Regions from separate parts of the Xanthobacter cornucopiae genome, predicted to be linked through region 1. Evidence: predicted binding sites of a transcription regulator. Region 1 holds the regulator's gene; each other region holds the start of a gene.
What was found. The regulator LexA, encoded in region 1, represses DNA repair genes until DNA is damaged. The targets are predictions, from matches to a motif close to TGTTCNNNNTGTGTTCNG.
Positions count from the first base shown of each region.

Region 2: a site for LexA is predicted at 3,711-3,728, ahead of ssb (single-stranded DNA-binding protein). Genes of this name have one in related genera too.
Region 3: a site for LexA is predicted at 1,691-1,708, ahead of V5F53_RS16055 (PA0069 family radical SAM protein). Genes of this name have one in related genera too.

Region 1 is NZ_CM195531.1:1,454,456-1,460,092, forward strand. Features, by position in the region: gene V5F53_RS06565 (DUF2147 domain-containing protein) at 1-369, shown strand, start outside; gene moaC (cyclic pyranopterin monophosphate synthase MoaC) at 506-985, shown strand; gene V5F53_RS06575 (molybdopterin molybdotransferase MoeA) at 1,027-2,241, shown strand; gene lexA (transcriptional repressor LexA) at 2,429-3,142, shown strand; gene V5F53_RS06585 (ComEC/Rec2 family competence protein) at 3,446-5,620, opposite strand.
Region 2 is NZ_CM195531.1:1,734,864-1,740,500, reverse strand. Features, by position in the region: partial or broken gene uvrA (excinuclease ABC subunit UvrA) at 408-3,323, opposite strand; gene ssb (single-stranded DNA-binding protein) at 3,875-4,414, shown strand; partial or broken gene V5F53_RS07805 (transposase) at 4,787-5,041, opposite strand.
Region 3 is NZ_CM195531.1:3,629,645-3,635,281, reverse strand. Features, by position in the region: gene V5F53_RS16070 (proton-translocating transhydrogenase family protein) at 1-205, opposite strand, end outside; gene V5F53_RS16065 (Re/Si-specific NAD(P)(+) transhydrogenase subunit alpha) at 202-1,353, opposite strand; gene V5F53_RS16060 (aa3-type cytochrome c oxidase subunit IV) at 1,389-1,541, opposite strand; gene V5F53_RS16055 (PA0069 family radical SAM protein) at 1,948-3,183, shown strand; gene V5F53_RS16050 (VOC family protein) at 3,192-3,560, shown strand; gene V5F53_RS16045 (FmdB family zinc ribbon protein) at 3,714-3,941, shown strand; gene V5F53_RS16040 (glycosyltransferase family protein) at 4,177-5,637, shown strand, end outside.

The DNA of each region.
Region 1 (5,637 bases):
CCAGCCTCGGCGGCCGATCCCACCGGCCTGTGGCAGACGCCGACGCGCGGCGGCCAGGTGGAGATCTCCCGGTGCGGCGCGGCCTTGTGCGGACGTCTCGTCTCGTCCGAAGGGTTGGCGGCCGATCCGGCGCTGAAGGATGTCAACAACCAGAATGCCGCCCAGCGCGGCCGCCCGCTCAAGGGACTGACCATCCTCACCGGCTTCGCCGGCGGCCCTCAGGAATGGACCGGCGGCACCATCTACAACGCCGAGGACGGCAAGACCTACTCGGGCACCCTCACGCTGGACGGCAACGATACCCTGAAGCTGAAGGGCTGCATCCTCGCGCCGCTCTGCAAGACCCAGAGCTGGACCCGCCTGCGCTGAGCCCCAAGCTCTTCCCGGATCGACAACGGGGGGCGCGGGCGCGCCCCCTGGCTGCGACCCGACGGTGGTGGACAGCTTCGCCCCCGGACGCCATCTTGCGGCGGTCCGCATCGATTCCGAAGGCGTAGTCCCTGCCATGGCGAGCCTGACCCATCTCGACGACCAGGGCGCCGCGCGCATGGTGGACGTCTCGTCAAAGGCGGTAACCGCCCGCGAGGCGGTGGCCGAGGGCCGCATCGCCATGGCGCCCGCCACCCTCCAGATGGTGCTCTCCGGCAACGCCAGGAAGGGCGATGTCCTGGGCGTCGCGCGCATCGCCGGCATCATGGCGTCAAAGCGCGCTCATGAGCTGATTCCCCTCTGCCACCCGCTGATGCTGTCGAAAGTCGAGGTGGAGATCGATGCCGCCCCCGACCTGCCGGGCCTGGTGGTGACGGCGCGGGTGAAGACCTCCGGCCAGACCGGCGTGGAGATGGAAGCGCTCACCGCCGTCTCGGTGGCCTGCCTTACCCTCTACGACATGGCCAAGGCGGTGGATCGCGGCATGCGGATCGAGGGCATTCGCCTCATCGAGAAATCCGGCGGGCGCAGCGGCGCGTGGCGGGCGGAGGACTGAGCCAACGCGCCGGCCAGACAGCAATAAGAAGGAACCGCGCCATGGCGCTGATGACCGTTGAGGAAGCCCAGAGCCGTGTAACCCAGTCGGCGACCCTGCTCGGCGTGGAAGAGGTTCCGGTGGAGGCCGCGGCCGGCCGGGTGCTCGCGGCCGATCTCATCGCCCGGCGGTCCCAGCCCCCCGCCGACATGTCGGCCATGGACGGCTACGCGGTGCGCGGCGCCGACATCGCCGACACCCCTGCGCGCCTTACCGTCATCGGCGAATCTGCCGCCGGCCGCCCGTTCGGCGGGACGGTGGGGAAGGGCGAGGCGGTGCGCATCTTCACCGGCGCGGTGGTGCCCGAGGGGGCAGACACCGTCGTGATCCAGGAAAATACCACCCGGGACGGCGAGCGGCTGACCACCACGGCGCCCACGGCGGCCCTGCGCAATGTGCGCAAACTCGGCTGCGATTTTCTCGCAAGCACGCCGGGCCTTTACGCCGGACGCCGGCTGACCAGCCGCGACATCATGCTGGCAGCGGCCATGGATCATGCCCTCCTGCCTGTGGCGCGTCGCCCGCGCGTCGCCCTCATCCAGACGGGCGATGAACTGGTGCTGCCCGGGCGCGGCTCCGGCGCGCCTGGGGAGATCGTCGTCTCCAACGCCTTCGGCCTTGCCGCGCTGGCGACGCGCGCCGGCGCGGAGGTGACCGATCTTGGTCTCGTGGGCGACGATCTCGCAGACATCCGCGCCATCGTGGCGCGGGCGCTGAGCGGCGCCTTCGATCTGGTGGTGACTTCCGGCGGGGCCTCGGTGGGCGACCACGACCTGATGGCCCCGGCGCTGCGGGCCGAGGGCGTCGATCTCTACGTGCACAAGATCGCGCTGCGTCCCGGCAAGCCGCTGATGTATGGCAGCCGCGGCGCGGTGCGATGCCTGGGCCTGCCCGGCAATCCCGTGTCCTCGCACGTGTGCGCGCTGGTCTTCCTGGACCCCCTGGTGCGCGCGCTTCAGGGTGACGCAGCGGCGGGCCTGCGCACCGCGCCGGCGCGGCTGGCGGTGGCGGTGCCCGCCAACGACCAGCGCCGCGACTTCATGCGCGCGCGCGCGGAACAGGCCCCCGACGGGTCGGTCCGGGTGACGCCCTTCCCGTCTCAGGACAGCGCCATGCTAAGCGTGCTCGCCGCCGCGGACTGCCTGCTGGTGCGCCCCCCCTTCGCCCCCGCCGCCGCGCCCGGCGACCCGTGCGAGATCATCCCCTTTCACGATTAGCACAAAGGCCGGCTTCGGCCTTTTTGGAGCAAGGTTAAGCCGATCTTCACCCTTGCGGAACACAAAAGGAACAGATACAACCTGTTCTTGATTTGTTTCTTTTCGCAACGCCACCGCACACCCTCCATCCTCCCTGCAGGACGGTACGGTTGAACCAGTGCACGGTGGCTGCGCAACGGGGGGTGAGATGCTGACGCGCAAGCAATACGACCTGCTTCGCTTCATCCATGAACGGCTGAAGGAAACCGGCGTTCCACCCTCGTTCGACGAGATGAAGGAGGCGCTCGACCTGCGCTCCAAATCGGGCATCCATCGACTGATCACCGCCCTGGAGGAGCGCGGGTTCATCCGCCGCCTGCCGAACCGGGCGCGGGCGCTGGAGGTGGTGCGCCTGCCGGACAGCGTGGCTCCCGGCCTCGCGACGCCGCGCGGTACCACGCGCGGCTTTTCCCCCTCGGTGATCGAGGGGAGCCTCGGCAAGGTGCGGCCCGTGGCCGAGGACGAGGAAGACAGCGGGCAGAGCGTCGCGGTGCCGGTGATGGGGCGAATTGCCGCCGGCACGCCCATTTCCGCCATCCAGACCCGCAACGCGACCTTGAATATCCCACCGGAAATGCTCGGCTCAGGCGAGCATTTCGCGCTGGAGGTGCGCGGCGACAGCATGATCGAGGCCGGCATCCTGGATGGCGACACGGTGTTGATTCGCAAGTGCGACAGCGCCGAGACCGGCGACATCGTGGTGGCCCTTGTGGATGACGAGGAGGCCACCTTGAAGCGCCTGCGCAAGAAGGGCGCGTCCATAGCCCTGGAAGCGGCGAATCCGGCCTATGAGACGCGCATCTTCGGTCCGGATCGCGTGCGCATCCAGGGCCGGCTGATCGGTCTCATGCGGCGCTACTGAACGCCCGGGGGCCAGCGCCGGCCTGAACGCAAGCGCACCGGAAGCATCGCGGCCGGCTCAGACGGAGCCCGATGCACCTTTGAGGGGCGGCAGGTGGCGGCATCGAAGCACCCGGGAGATCGGCGCACCCAGGCAAATGCGCCAGGTGGCGGACACCGGTTCGACCCGCCGGAATGAAAAAGACGCGGACACCAGCCGGCGGTCGGCCGGCGCGGTTATGGATGTGCCCCTCTCGATGCACGGCGCGGCAGCCCTGCCCGCTCCCGACGGAACCGTGGTCCGCCGGAAAGGGCGCGGCCTTGGTTACTCCGCGGTGGCGTCGTCGGTCTCGGGCGGCGCGGAATCGGTGGCCATGGCCGGCTCCTCGGGCGGCGAGGGAAGTGGCGGCATCCAGGGCCGGTCGATCCCCGGGTCCCTCGCCGGACGGGCCTGCAAGGCGCCGTCGATCAGGAAGAACGCCAAGGTTCCCGAGCGTTGCAGTTCCGCCGGGGTTACGACCCGCGCCGGGCACCCCCGGGGGGGCACCTCGCGGGTGACGACGATGCGGGCATTCAGGCAGTCCGCCGCCAACCCCTCGGCCCGGTACGAAACGGCGAGGGCGCCGCCGCCCGGAAGCGGGGCGACGCAGCCCAGCCGATCGCAAACGAAGCCCCGCGCCATGTCGTCCCCGCCCGCCGCGCGGCGGTCGCCCTCACGCGTCAGCCACTGCTCGACCAGCACCCGCTGGCCGCGCGCTCCCACGACGGACAACCGCCCGTCGGCGCCGCGCACCGCCACCGTGGCGGCATTCGGCGCCACCAGCACGGCGGGGCGCGGCGGCGCGCCGGAGACCAGGATCGCCGCCAGCAGCGCCGGCAGCGCCAGCAGGCTCGGCACGCCGCGCAGCAGGCAAAGGACCAGAAGCGCCACCGTGAACCAGAGCAGGGCGGCGGCGTTCACGGTGTCGAGCCGGGCATCGGCCCCCGGCAGGGCCGCGACCTGGTCGGACACCGCCAGCATGATTTCGATGCCCAGCCCCATCACCGGCCAGGCCAAGGCGTCCCATCCGAACGGCATCAGCAGCACGCCGATGAGCCCAAACGGCATCACCAGAAAAGTGACGGCGGGCATCGCCGCCAGATTGGCCAGGACGCCGTAGGGCGCGATGCGCTGAAAGTGAAAGGCGCCATAGGGACCGCTGGCCGTGCCGGCCACCAGCGCCGTCAGCACGCTGCCGACGACGAACACCAGCGGCATCAGCGCCAGGCGGGCGGCCACCCCGTCCGGCCGGGGCATCGCCTGCAACGGACGCAGCCGCTCGTAGGCCGCCACCAGGGCCAGGGTGGCCGCGAACGACATCTGTGGACCGGGATCGAGCGCCGCCTCGGGGGTGAGGCCCAGCACCACGACCGCCGCCACCGCCACGGTACGCAAGGTGAGGGCGCGCCGCCCCGCGAGAACGCCGACCAGCACCAGCCCCGTCATCACGAACGAGCGCTGCGCCGGCACGTCATTGCCGGACAAGACGAGGTAGCCGGCGCTCCCGGCCAGCGCCAGCAGCGCCGCCAGGGCCTTGATCGGCCAGCGAAGGGCCAGCGTCGGTACCAGGGCCAGCCCCCCGCGCGCCAGGGCGAACAGGGTGCCGGCCACCAGCGCCATGTGCAGGCCGGAGATGGACAGCACATGCGTCAGTCCCGACACCCGCATGCCCTCCTCCACCGCCGGGGCGATGGCGGAGCGGTCACCGGCCACCAGGGCGACGGCGATCGCCGCAGGCGTGCCCTGCAGCACGGCGCGGATGCGGCCGGCAAGCCCCGCGCGCGCCGCGTCCACCGCCATCGCCACCCGCACCGAGAGGGGAGGCGGGCCGGCGGCCGGCGAGAGCCGTGGGCGGCCGAGCCCGAATCCGACCGCGTCGATGCCCTGGAACCACGGCGCCCGCCCGAAGTCGTGGGAGCCCGGCATCGCCGGACCGAGCGGCGGCAGAAGGCGCGCCGTCTGGGTCAGATGCGCGCCCACCGGCGGCGCAGTGCCCCGCTTGAGGGAAAGCCGCACCAGGCGCGGCTGCCCCTCAAGGCCGGACACCGGCCCCGGATCGAGCCGCAGCAGGATGCGATCGCTCGTCGCGCGCCGCTCCAGCCGCTCCACATGGCCGGAGAGCTTCACCGGAAACGCTGGCGGCGCCGCGACCGCCTCATGCATCACCCACGCGGTGCGCACGCAGCCGGCGGAGAACCCCGCCGCAAACGCGCAAAGGCCGGCCAGGACGCCGGCCAGCACCGCCCGCCGCCGCGCCGCCACGGAGGCCGCCGCCAGCGCCGCCGTGAGGCCGAGCGCCGCCGCCAAAGACGGCTCATGGCGGGCGCCGAAATAGGCGAGAATTCCGGCGGCGAAGGCCACGGGCAACCACAGCGCCAGCCGCCCGGACGCGCTCTCGGCCAGGAGGTCCGCGCCGATCCGGGCCGCCAGGGCGCGCCACAGGGGATCGAACCGCGCCACCGCCGGACGCGCCCCCG
Region 2 (5,637 bases), 280 kb from region 1:
TCGCTATGCCGTGATCCGTGCTCCCTTGCCGGACGAAGTGGAACGCCGCTCCCGGTCGCTTCGCGCCGGGGCGCCCTGAGGCCCGGCGCTCCTGCCCAAACGGGAGGGCTCGACGGCTTCCCGCTTTTCTGTCACGTCCGGGCCCCGGCGTGGCCCAGGCCGGAAGGGTCTCAGGAGGTTCGGCGGATCCTGCGCCGTGGAGCCTGGGCCTTCGGCTCTCCGGGCTTGGCCGATTCGGCCGCCGGTGGCGGGGCTGGCTCCGGGGCTTGCGCGCGGGCCGGGGGAGCGGCGCGCTTGCCCCCGACCGGACGCATGGCCTGGACGTCCGTGGCTTCCGCCGTGATCTCCGGCGCGGGTTCGGTTCGCGGCTGCGGCCCGTCTGTCGGGGGCCTTGCCGCGTCGGGGTTGGGGCGCCGCGCCAGGACCTCGGCGAGAAAGTGCCCGGTGTGTGAACGCGGGTTGGCGGCCACCGTTTCCGGCGTGCCGGCGGCGACGATCTCCCCGCCGCCGTCGCCACCCTCCGGGCCGAGATCGATCACCCAGTCCGCAGTCTTGATGACTTCGAGATTGTGCTCGATCACCACCACCGTATTGCCCTGCTCCACCAGTTCATGGAGCACTTCCAGCAGCTTCTTCACATCGTGAAAATGCAGGCCGGTGGTCGGCTCGTCGAGAATGTAAAGGGTGCGGCCGGTGGCCCGGCGCGAGAGCTCCTTGGACAGCTTCACCCGCTGGGCCTCGCCGCCGGACAGGGTTGTGGCCTGCTGGCCCACCTTGACATAGTCGAGGCCCACGCGCTCTAGCGTTTCCAGCTTCTCGCGCACCGAGGGCACAGCCTTGAAGAACTGCGCGCCCTCCTCCACCGTCATGTCCAGCACGTCGGCAATAGACTTGTTCTTGAATGTTACCTCCAGCGTCTCGCGATTGTAGCGCTTGCCCTTGCAGACGTCGCAGGTGACGTACACATCGGGCAGGAAGTGCATCTCGATCTTGATGACGCCATCCCCCTGGCAGGCCTCGCAGCGCCCCCCCTTCACGTTGAAGGAGAAACGCCCGGCGCCGTAGCCGCGCGCCTTGGCCTCCGGGAGGCCGGCGAACCACTCCCGGATGGGAGTGAAGGCGCCGGTATAGGTGGCTGGATTGGAGCGTGGAGTCCGGCCGATGGGCGACTGGTCGATGTCGATGACCTTGTCGAGATGCTCCAGCCCTTCCAGCCGGTCGAACGGGGCCGGGGCTTCGCTGGCGCCGTTGAGGCGGCGCGCCACCGCCTTATAGAGGGTTTCCAGCAGCAAGGTGGACTTGCCGCCGCCCGAAACGCCGGTGACGGCGGTGAACAGGCCAAGCGGGATGTCCGCGGTGACAGTCTTCAGGTTGTTGCCCCGCGCGCCCACCAGGCGCAGCATGCGCTTGGGGTTCGGCGCCCGCCGCGCCGGCACTCCGACGGACAGGGCCCCCGACAGATACTGCCCGGTGAGGGATGCCGGGTCGGCGAGGATTTCGCGCGGCGTGCCCTGGGCGACGATGCGCCCGCCATGGATGCCGGCGCCAGGGCCCACGTCCACCACGTAGTCGGCTGCGAGAATGGCATCCTCGTCGTGCTCCACCACGATCACCGTGTTGCCGAGGTCGCGCAGATGCTTCAGCGTTTCCAGCAGGCGGGCATTGTCACGCTGATGCAGGCCGATGGAGGGCTCGTCCAGCACATAGAGCACTCCGGTGAGCCCGGAGCCGATCTGCGAGGCGAGCCGGATGCGCTGGCTCTCGCCGCCGGAGAGCGTGCCCGACGCGCGCGACAGGGTCAGGTACTCAAGGCCCACGTCCAGGAGAAAGCGCAGGCGCTCGCGAATTTCCTTCAGGATGCGTCCGGCAATCTCGTTCTGCTTGGGACTGAGCTCGCCCGGCAAAGCCTCGAACCAGCGCGCCGCCGCCTTCACCGACAGCTCCCCAACCTGGCCGATGTGCCGACCGGCGATCTTCACCGCCAGCGCCTCCGGCTTCAGCCGATAGCCGCCGCAGGCTTTGCACGGCACAGTTGAGAAGTATTTGGAAATCTCCTCCCGCGCCCAGTCGCTGTCGGTCTCCTTCCAGCGCCGCTCCAGATTGCGCACCACGCCCTCGAAGCTCTTCTGCGTGTCGTAGGCACGGGTGCCGTCATTATAGGAGAAGGTGATCTTCTCGCCGTCGGAGCCATAGAGAAGCACGGTCTTCGCCTTCTCAGGCAGATCGTCCCAGGACACCGAAAGGTTGAAGTGATAGTGCTTGGCCAGCGCCTCCAGCGTCTGGCCGTAATACGGCGAGGTGGATTTCGCCCATGGTGCGATGGCGCCTTGCTGAAGGGACCGCAGCTTGTCGGGCACAACAAGCTCGGCGTCGATCGTCTGCTCCACGCCAAGGCCGTCGCAGGCAGGGCAGGCGCCGAAGGGATTGTTGAACGAAAACAGCCGCGGCTCGATCTCCGAGATGGTGAAGCCGGAGACGGGGCAGGCGAATTTCTCGGAGAACAGGATGCGGCGCGGTCCGCCCGCATCGTCCGTCCCATCCGCGAATTCGGCGATCGCGATCCCGTCGGCAAGGCCGAGGGCTGTCTCGAAGCTGTCCGCCAGGCGCGAGGCAAGGTCGCTCCGCACGACGATGCGATCGACCACCACATCGACGTCATGCTTGATCTTCTTGTCGAGCACGGGGGCATCCGCGATCTCGTGGAAGGCGCCGTCGATCTTGACCCGCTGAAAGCCCTTTTTCATCCATTCCGCGAGTTCCTTGCGGTACTCGCCCTTGCGTCCGCGAACCACCGGCGCCAGCAGATACAGCCGTGTGCCCTCAGGCAGGGCGAGGGTGCGATCCACCATCTGGGATATGGTCTGGCTCTCGATCGGCAGGCCGGTCGCAGGGGAATACGGCACCCCGGTACGCGCCCAGAGCAGGCGCATGTAATCGTAGATTTCGGTGACCGTTCCGACCGTAGAGCGGGGATTCTTGGAGGTGGTCTTCTGCTCGATGGAAATCGCTGGCGACAGGCCGTCGATCTGGTCGACGTCTGGCTTTTGCATCATCTCCAGGAATTGCCGGGCGTAAGCGGAGAGGCTCTCCACATAGCGGCGCTGGCCTTCTGCATAAATGGTGTCGAAAGCCAATGAACTCTTGCCAGAGCCAGACAGGCCTGTGAACACCACCAGGGCATCGCGCGGAACCTCAAGGTCCACGTTCTTCAGATTGTGCTCGCGGGCTCCACGGACACTGAGGATCCGGGCATCCCGGCGCGCGGACGCCTCCGGTGCCGGGGCGGAGTGGGTGTCCCGAGGGACAAAAGCGCGATCCGACATCAAGTTCCAACCATGCGCCGCCGCCAAGCGTGCGTGACATATTTAGGATAAAGGATGGGTGTCTTCGGTAAAGCCGGCATGCGCCACGGAAGCGAAGCCCGTCACCTGACGACCCAAGGCGTACAAATGACCTGCCTCATGCCCGCTTCGCAGAAGCCTGCCTCGCAAAGATATAGCTCCAAACGTCCTTCGCTCCCAGCGAGCGGCCTGAAGGCGGGCGGCGTTCCCTGGAAAGCGCGACTTCATGCTTCTCTCCTCCCGCCCGTCCCCGACTGTCGTAAGGCACGCGCGACGTGGCTGCGAACATATCGAGAACTTATGGGGCTTGCGAGTCAAAAAGTTCTGGCAGAGACGGAAAACAGACTTGTGCCGGGGCAGTGTGATGTGTAGAACGAAATAAGAACATTAGCTGTGATCAAAGCGATGAGTGGGCGTGTCCTGTCTTTCTGTGGTGGACAACGCCGCGCGGGGTTCGTCCGGCGCGGTGACCGGGATAGGGTGCGCGGCTCAGTGCAGTGCTCCAGAGGGAGCGAGGAACGGGAGGTGCGGCGATGGCCGGCAGCGTCAACAAGGTGATTCTGATCGGTAATCTGGGCCGCGACCCGGAAATCCGCAGTTTCCAGAGCGGCGGGCGGGTCTGCAATCTGCGCATTGCAACCTCCGAGAGTTGGCGCGACAAGGCGACTGGCGAGCGCAAGGACCGCACGGAATGGCATTCGGTGGCGATCTACAATGAAAATTTGGTCAACGTGGCCGAGCGGTTTTTGAAGAAGGGCTCCAAGGTCTATCTTGAGGGTCAACTTGAGACGCGGAAGTACGAGAAGGAGGGCCGTGACGTCTATGTCACGGAGGTGACGTTGCGGCCTTTCCGGGGTGAGTTGACCCTGCTTGACGGCCGGTCTGGTGGCGAGGGTGTCGAGGATTACGGTGGCGGTTCCGATTTTGGATCGCAGGGGCCCATGGGCGGCGGTTACGGTGGCGGGTCCGGCGGTGGGCGACGCTCGGGAGGTGGCGGCTTTTCGGGAGGTGGTGGCGCCTCGGGTGGCGGCGGGCGCCCGTCCAACGACTTGGACGATGAGATCCCGTTCTGAGGCTGTATCCGGACCTCGCTTTCGGTGCGGCAGTCCGAGGGCGTGGGCTAAGGGCGATGTTGGGCTGAGGGGAGGGGCTTCGGCTCGCGGGAGCGAGTGCGCGAAGCTGTAGAGGCCTTTGTCATCCGGGCGGTGATCGGCGCAGGGCGAGTGCTCACCGTGCCGGTTGGCGAGGTTGCAAGGGGGCACCTGTATTGTTCCTGCGAGGGCGACAGGGGCACCTTTCCGGATCATGGCGTTGATGAGGGCGAGGAACTGGTGCGCGACGGCGATGAGGATGGTCTTTGGCGCCTTGCCCTTGAGGCGCATGCGGTCGCGCATGGCGGTGAGGGCGGCGATGTAGGGGGCCTCGCGGACCTTTCGGCGTCCGCCCCAGATGCGCCGAGCCCCTCGCCATATGCCGCTTTCCCGGGCGTGGGGCGCAAGGCCGGCCAGGGAGGCGATGCGGCGTCGGCGGAGGGTTCCCAGTTCGGGACGTTCGCCGAGCAGGGTGGCCAGGATGGTGGGCCCGATGCCCGGCACCGCCGCCAGCAGGCGGGCCTGGGCCGAGAGGGTGTGATCGGCGGCGATCAGGCCGGCGATGCGCCGGTCGATGGCGAGGATCTGCCCGCTCAGCAGCTCGATCATGGCGGCGATCTGCGCGGCGATCTCGTCCTGGCCGGCGCTGTGGCCGCGCAGCTCTTCGGCTTTGCGCATCTCGACCCATGGCCTGCGGTGGCGCAGGAAGACGGAGAGCTGGACGCGGGCGGCGCTGACGGGGACGGTGACCGGCAGGCTGAGGGTGCGGCCCATCTGGGCGAGCGCGCGGGCATCGAGCCGGTCGGTCTTGGCGAGGGCCAGTGGCCCGGGCGAACTCGCGGGCCTGGCGGGGATTGACGCGGCAGAAGGGCTGGCCGCGCTCGGCGAGGGCGGCGATGAGCTCACCGTCGCAGCCGCTGGTGGCCTCGAACACGACGAGGGCATCCGCCTCGATCGCGGCGGCCGAGGCGGCGATGGCATCGGACGTATTGGGGATTCTCTGGGTCCGGCCGGACGGCAGGGCGCAGAGGTCGCGGAAGGCGCGACGATCGCAGCCGACGACGGGCTGTGGCGTGGTGATGGCTCCGGCCCATGTCGTGCGGGATCGGTCGTCCCAAGCAATTGTTCAGGGTTCAGCGACAACGGAAGGGACCCTTGCTCCCGCACGGGCTCCACACCCTCGGGGGGCGGGCTCCCTTCCGCTT
Region 3 (5,637 bases), 2.2 Mb from region 1:
CGAACACCGCCAGCACGAAGATGGAGAGGCGGAACACGAACGGGTCGATGGCGCCGCCGGTGGCGGCATGGGCCACCGCGCCAAGGGCGGAGGCCGCCTGGTCGGCGTAGATCTGCGCCGCCTCGGCCGCCTGCCGGGCGATCTCGGCCGCGGCGCGCGCCTGGGCGGCGGCGTCGGCTGCGGTTTCAGCAGTCACGGGGCTCATTGCGCGGCTCCATCGGTCTTCGGCGCAAAGTTGGGGTGCACGACGGCGCCGTCGCGGGTGAGCAGGGTGGCTTTCACCAGCTCGTCGTCCCACTTCACCGCCAGCGTCTTGGCCGACTTGTCCACCATGGTCTCAAAGAAGTTGAACAGGTTCTTCGCGTAGAGCGGAGACGCGGAGGCGGCCAGCCGGCCCGGCATGTTGTGATGGCCGATGATCTTGACCCCGCCGATCTCGACCACCTGGCCGGCGACGGAGCCCTCCACATTGCCGCCGCGCTCCACCGCCAGGTCGACCACGACCGAGCCGGGACGCATGGAGGCCACCATCTCCGAGCTCAGCAGGCGCGGCGCCGGCCGGCCCGGGATGAGCGCTGTGGTGACCACGATGTCCTGCTTCTTGATGTGCTCGGCGACCAGGGCCGCCTGCTTGGCCTGGTATTCGGCCGACATGGGCTTGGCGTAGCCGGTGGCGCTTTCCGCCTGCTTGAACTCCTCGTCCTCCACCGCGATGAACTTGGCGCCCAGCGAGGCCACCTGGTCCTTCGAGGCGGGCCGCACGTCGGTGGCGGTGACGATCGCGCCGAGCCGGCGCGCGGTGGCGATGGCCTGCAGGCCGGCGACGCCCGCGCCCATCACGAAGATGCGCGCGGCGGGCACCGTGCCGGCGGCGGTCATCATCTGCGGGAAGGCGCGGCCGAACTCGTAGGACGCGTCGATGATCGAGCGATAGCCGGCGAGGTTCGCCTGGGACGACAGCACATCCATCACCTGGGCACGGGTGATGCGCGGCATCAGCTCCATGGCGAAGGCGGAGATGCCGGCCCGCGCCATGGCCGCCAGCGCGGCGTCGTGGCCATGCGGGTCCATGATGGCGAGCACCAGGGCTCCCGATGTATACAACGAAAGTTCGGCTTCCTCTGGGCGCCGCACTTTGAGTACCACTTGCGCACCGGACAGGGCATCCGCCGCGGATGCGGCAAGGGTGGCGCCGGCGGCGACATATTCGGCATCGAGGATGCCGGATTTGATGCCCGCGCCGCTCTCGACGACGACGGTGCCGCCGAGGGCCACGAGACGCTTCACCGTATCCGGGGTCGCAGCGACCCTCGGCTCGCCGAGGTCAACCTCGGCGACGACAGCGATTTTCATCTGAGATGTCTCCAGTGCTCCGCGCCTTCTAGGGCTCAGAGGAGGAAGATCCACATAAGGACGAGGACGGCGGCGACCGAAACGGTGCCCCATTTGGTGAGCGCCGTGAACAAGGCGTATGTGCGCAGGTGCTCGGCATAATCATTGCCGTCGGCGGTGGCGTACTCGATCGTCGCATGATCCGCCATGTTGTTCTCCCTCCGGCGCATAGCCTCTACGGGCTTTATCCGAGGCTCCGACATCTGGCAACCGCTGTCGGCAGCGTACTTCAGCGTACAATGGAGTGTGGTCGCTCGCCAAGGCGCAAACACCCTCCGGAGGCCGATTTTCAACTATACGTTCTTGTTTTGTTCAAGGTCGGGTGTTAGATTTTGATTCATGAACCTGAACGCTCCCTCCCGCCCCGTTTTGCAGCCGGCGCTTCCCGACCTGGAGGGCGTTCCGCGCTATCGTGACCTTGAGGCCGCGGCGCCGCCACCGAAGGCGCGGCAAGCGCTGACCGGAGCGATCCGGGCGCAGCCCGCCAGGACCGGGCAGCCCAAATCGGTGGCGCCGCCCACGCCCACGCCCACGCCCACGCCCCTGTCCGTGTCGATGGAGCATTCCGGGGCGGGCCCCCGCGGGCGCGGCCGTCTGGATGCGGACCGGGCCGGGGCGCGGCAGGCCCGGGTCGAGGCGCGTCGGCTCGGAACGGGGGAGGGCGGCGCGCCGCAGGCTGAGCCGGCGGGGCCCGAGCCGATCGCCCCGGCGGCGGAGGCCGACGTCGCGGCCGAGCGGCGGCGGGGGCGTGGCGCGCTGTCCAACGCGGCCGGGCGGTTCGAGCCGGCGGCGCGGGTGCGGTTCGATGACGGCTGGCAGAGCCTGGAGGACCTGCCCCCGTTCAAGACCGAGGTGACCGAGGAACGGGCGCGCACGGTCATCACCCGGAACCAGTCGCCGGATGTCGGCTTCGACCGGTCGATCAATCCCTATCGGGGCTGCGAGCACGGCTGCGTCTACTGCTTCGCGCGGCCCACCCACGCCTATCAGGGGCTGTCCGCCGGCCTCGATTTCGAGACCCGGCTGTTCGTCAAGCCCGACGCGCCGGAACTGCTGGCGCGGGAACTCTCGCACCCGAGCTATCAGCCGCGGGTGATCGCCATGGGCACCAATACCGATCCCTACCAGCCCATCGAGCGGCAGTATCAGGTCACGCGCCGCATCCTGGAGGTGCTCAGGGATTTCGGGCATCCGGTGGCCATCGTCACCAAGTCGGGCCTCGTGGCGCGCGACATCGACATTCTCGGTCCCATGGCGGAGAAGGGGCTGGTGAAGGTGGCGGTGTCCATTACCACCCTCGACCCCCACCTCTCCCGCATCATGGAGCCCCGCGCGGCGAGCCCGCAGCGCCGGCTGGGCACCCTGCAGCGGCTGAGCGAGGCGGGTATTCCCACCGCGGTGATGACGGCGCCGCTGATCCCGGCCCTCAATGACATGGAGCTCGAGCGCATCCTCGACGCGGCCAAGGCCGCCGGCGCGCAGGAGGCGGGCTATGTGCTGCTGCGCCTGCCGCTGGAGGTTGCCGACCTGTTCCGGGAGTGGCTGGTGGCGAACTTCCCGGATAAAGCGCGCCACGTGCTGACGCTGATGCGTCAGATGCGGGGCGGCAAGGATTATGATTCCGAATTCGGCGGCCGGATGCGTGGGGAAGGGCCCTATGCCTGGACCCTGGGCCGGCGGTTCGAGATCGCCGCCCGCCGGCTGCGCCTGGATGGCCGTGGAGCGCGGCTGTCCACCGCCCATTTCCGCCGGCCGAAGCCGATGGGCGAGCAACTCTCCCTGTTCGATTGAGGTCCCGCATGTCGCCCGACGTGTCCCTTCGCCTGCATCTGGTCACTCTCGGCGTCGCCGATCTCCCGCGCGCCTGCGCGTTCTATACAGCCATGGGGTTGGAGCGGCGGGATGCCGCCGCCGTGGGTGTCGCCTTCGAAGCGCTTCCGGTCTTCCGCGGACACACCCTGGCGTGCAACGTGTCCGAGGCGGAGGCGGTGGCTGCCGTGATCGCCCGGGCGGTGGCGGCGGGTGGCCGGTGCGTGAAGCCGGCCCAGGCGGTGTTCTGGGGCGGCACCAGCGGGTATTTCGCCGATCCCGACGGCCACCTGTGGGAGGTGGCTCACAATCCCTTCTTTCCGTTCGATGGGGAGGGACGACTGACGGTGCCGCGCTGAGCGCGCGGATAAGCGCCTCCTGGCGTGAGATTTGCTTTGAAGTCGGTCATCAGGCAATGCCCCCGGTGCGCCCGCCGCTGTCTGGTCGGGCGTTTCCGGGCGCGGCGCCAGTCCCTTCAAGGCACCTGTCGGTGCCGGTGCAGAGGCCGCATCATGCCGCTCTATGGCTTTCATTGTCAGGATTGCAACACGGACAGCGAACTGCTGGTCGGCTTCTCCGACACCCCGGTCTGTCCGAAGTGCGGGGGCCAGAAGCTCGATCGGCTGATGTCCCGCATCGCTCCCGATGCCAAGCTGAAGGCCGCCGCCAAGGTCTGGCGCAAGCAGGCCGAGCGTGAGGGGCATCTGAACAATTTCAGCAAGGCCGAACGGCGCACCTGAAGCGGCCCGCCGTCCCGGCAGGTTCGCGCCGGGTGCGCCCCGGCCGCGGCGCTTGTCCGGCCGCCGTGCTTCCGGCCCCCGGAGAGGGATGAGGCCCGCTTCTGCAACGCGGGCATGGACGGCGGCGGCATCTCCTTCTAGAAGGCTGAGCGCGCCGCGTCCGGCCGGACCGCGCGCATCGCGCGAGCGCCGCCGTCTGCGCGCGGCGGGCGGAGATCACCGGCGGAGGAGCAAGTTGGCGCAGGACCTGGCGCGGGTCGACGGCCCCCGGAGTTTCGGCACCGCCGCGCTGCACGGCCTTGGCTTCCTCATCCTCGCGGCGCTCGTCACCGTCATCGTCGGGCTGCAGCAACGCGCCGCCGGCGCCTATATGGCCGAGTTCTCGGCCACCCGTGCAGATGAGGCCGGGCATGTGGTGACAGGCCTGATGGTGGCCCAGTATCTGGGCTCCGACTGGCCCGCCCCGCTCGCTTTCCTCGCCGATTACGGCCTGCATTATCCGCGTGTGGTGCTCGGCCTCTGGCCCCCCCTCTATTACGTCCTGCAGGGCATCTGGTTCACGCTGCTGGAGCCCTCGACGCCGGCGGTGCTGCTGCTGCCGGCGGTGCTGGCCGCGCTGCTGGTGGCCAGCACCGGCTGGGTCGCGGCGGACCGGCTCGGGCTCCTGCCGGGCGTCGCGGTCGGGGCGGTGCTGCTGGTGCTGCCGGCGCTGCGCGAGGCGATCCTGGTCGTCGGCCTCGACCTGCCCCTGTCGCTGCTGATCCTCTGGGCGGCATTCGCCTACGCGGCCTACCTCAGGAGCCGATCGCTGCGGACCGGCCTGCTGTTCGGCCTCCTGGCCTCGGCCGCCATCCTCACCAAGGCCACAGGCTTGGCGCTGCTGCTGCTGCCGCCGATGGCGGTGCTCGTCACCCGCCGCTTCCGCCTGTTGCGCGAGCGGGGATTCTGGTTGCCGCTGCTGCTGATCGTGATCCTCGCCGGGCCGTGGACCATCGGCACCTATCCGCTGGTGTCGGCGGCGGCGCCGGCGGCCGTGCCTGGGCCCGACGCGCGACTGCTGGCCGAGGCGGGCGCCTTGTGGCATCAGCTCGGCGCGGTGCTGCTGGCGCTTGCGGCCGCGGGCGGCGCCTTTGCATTGGCCGACACCCGCCGCGCCACGGCGGAGCCGCTGCCGCTGGTCCTGCTGCTGGTTAGCGTGTGTTTCGCCGCGACGCTGGCGATGGCCCCGCCGGCGGGCCCGGCGAGCGTGCTGCCGCTTTGCGCGCCCGCCGTGATCCTGGCGGCCGCGGGCGGCCTGCGCCTGATCCGCCTCGTCACCCGCGACTGGACCACCCTGGCCGGGCTGGCGGTGGCGCTGGTGATGCTCCTTGCCGCCTTGCCTGCGTTGATGATGGTGGCGACCAAGCCGGTCATCGGCATGGACGCGGCGGCCCAGACCTTCCTCGCCGATGCCAGCGGGCCGCCGGTGGTGCTGGTGTTCGCCGACGAGACCGGCGAAGGCGCGCTGGTGGCGGCGGTGGCGCAGCGCGATCATCGGCGCCGCAGCTATGTGGTCCCCGCCCGGGTGGCGCTGGCGGCCCCGGTATCGGATCCGTCCGCGGCGAATTCGCCGTCGGCGGCGCACGAGGATCTGCTTGCCGGGCTTGGCCGGCTCGGTGCCGGCTACCTGGCGATCGAGGACCGTTCCGGCGGCGCG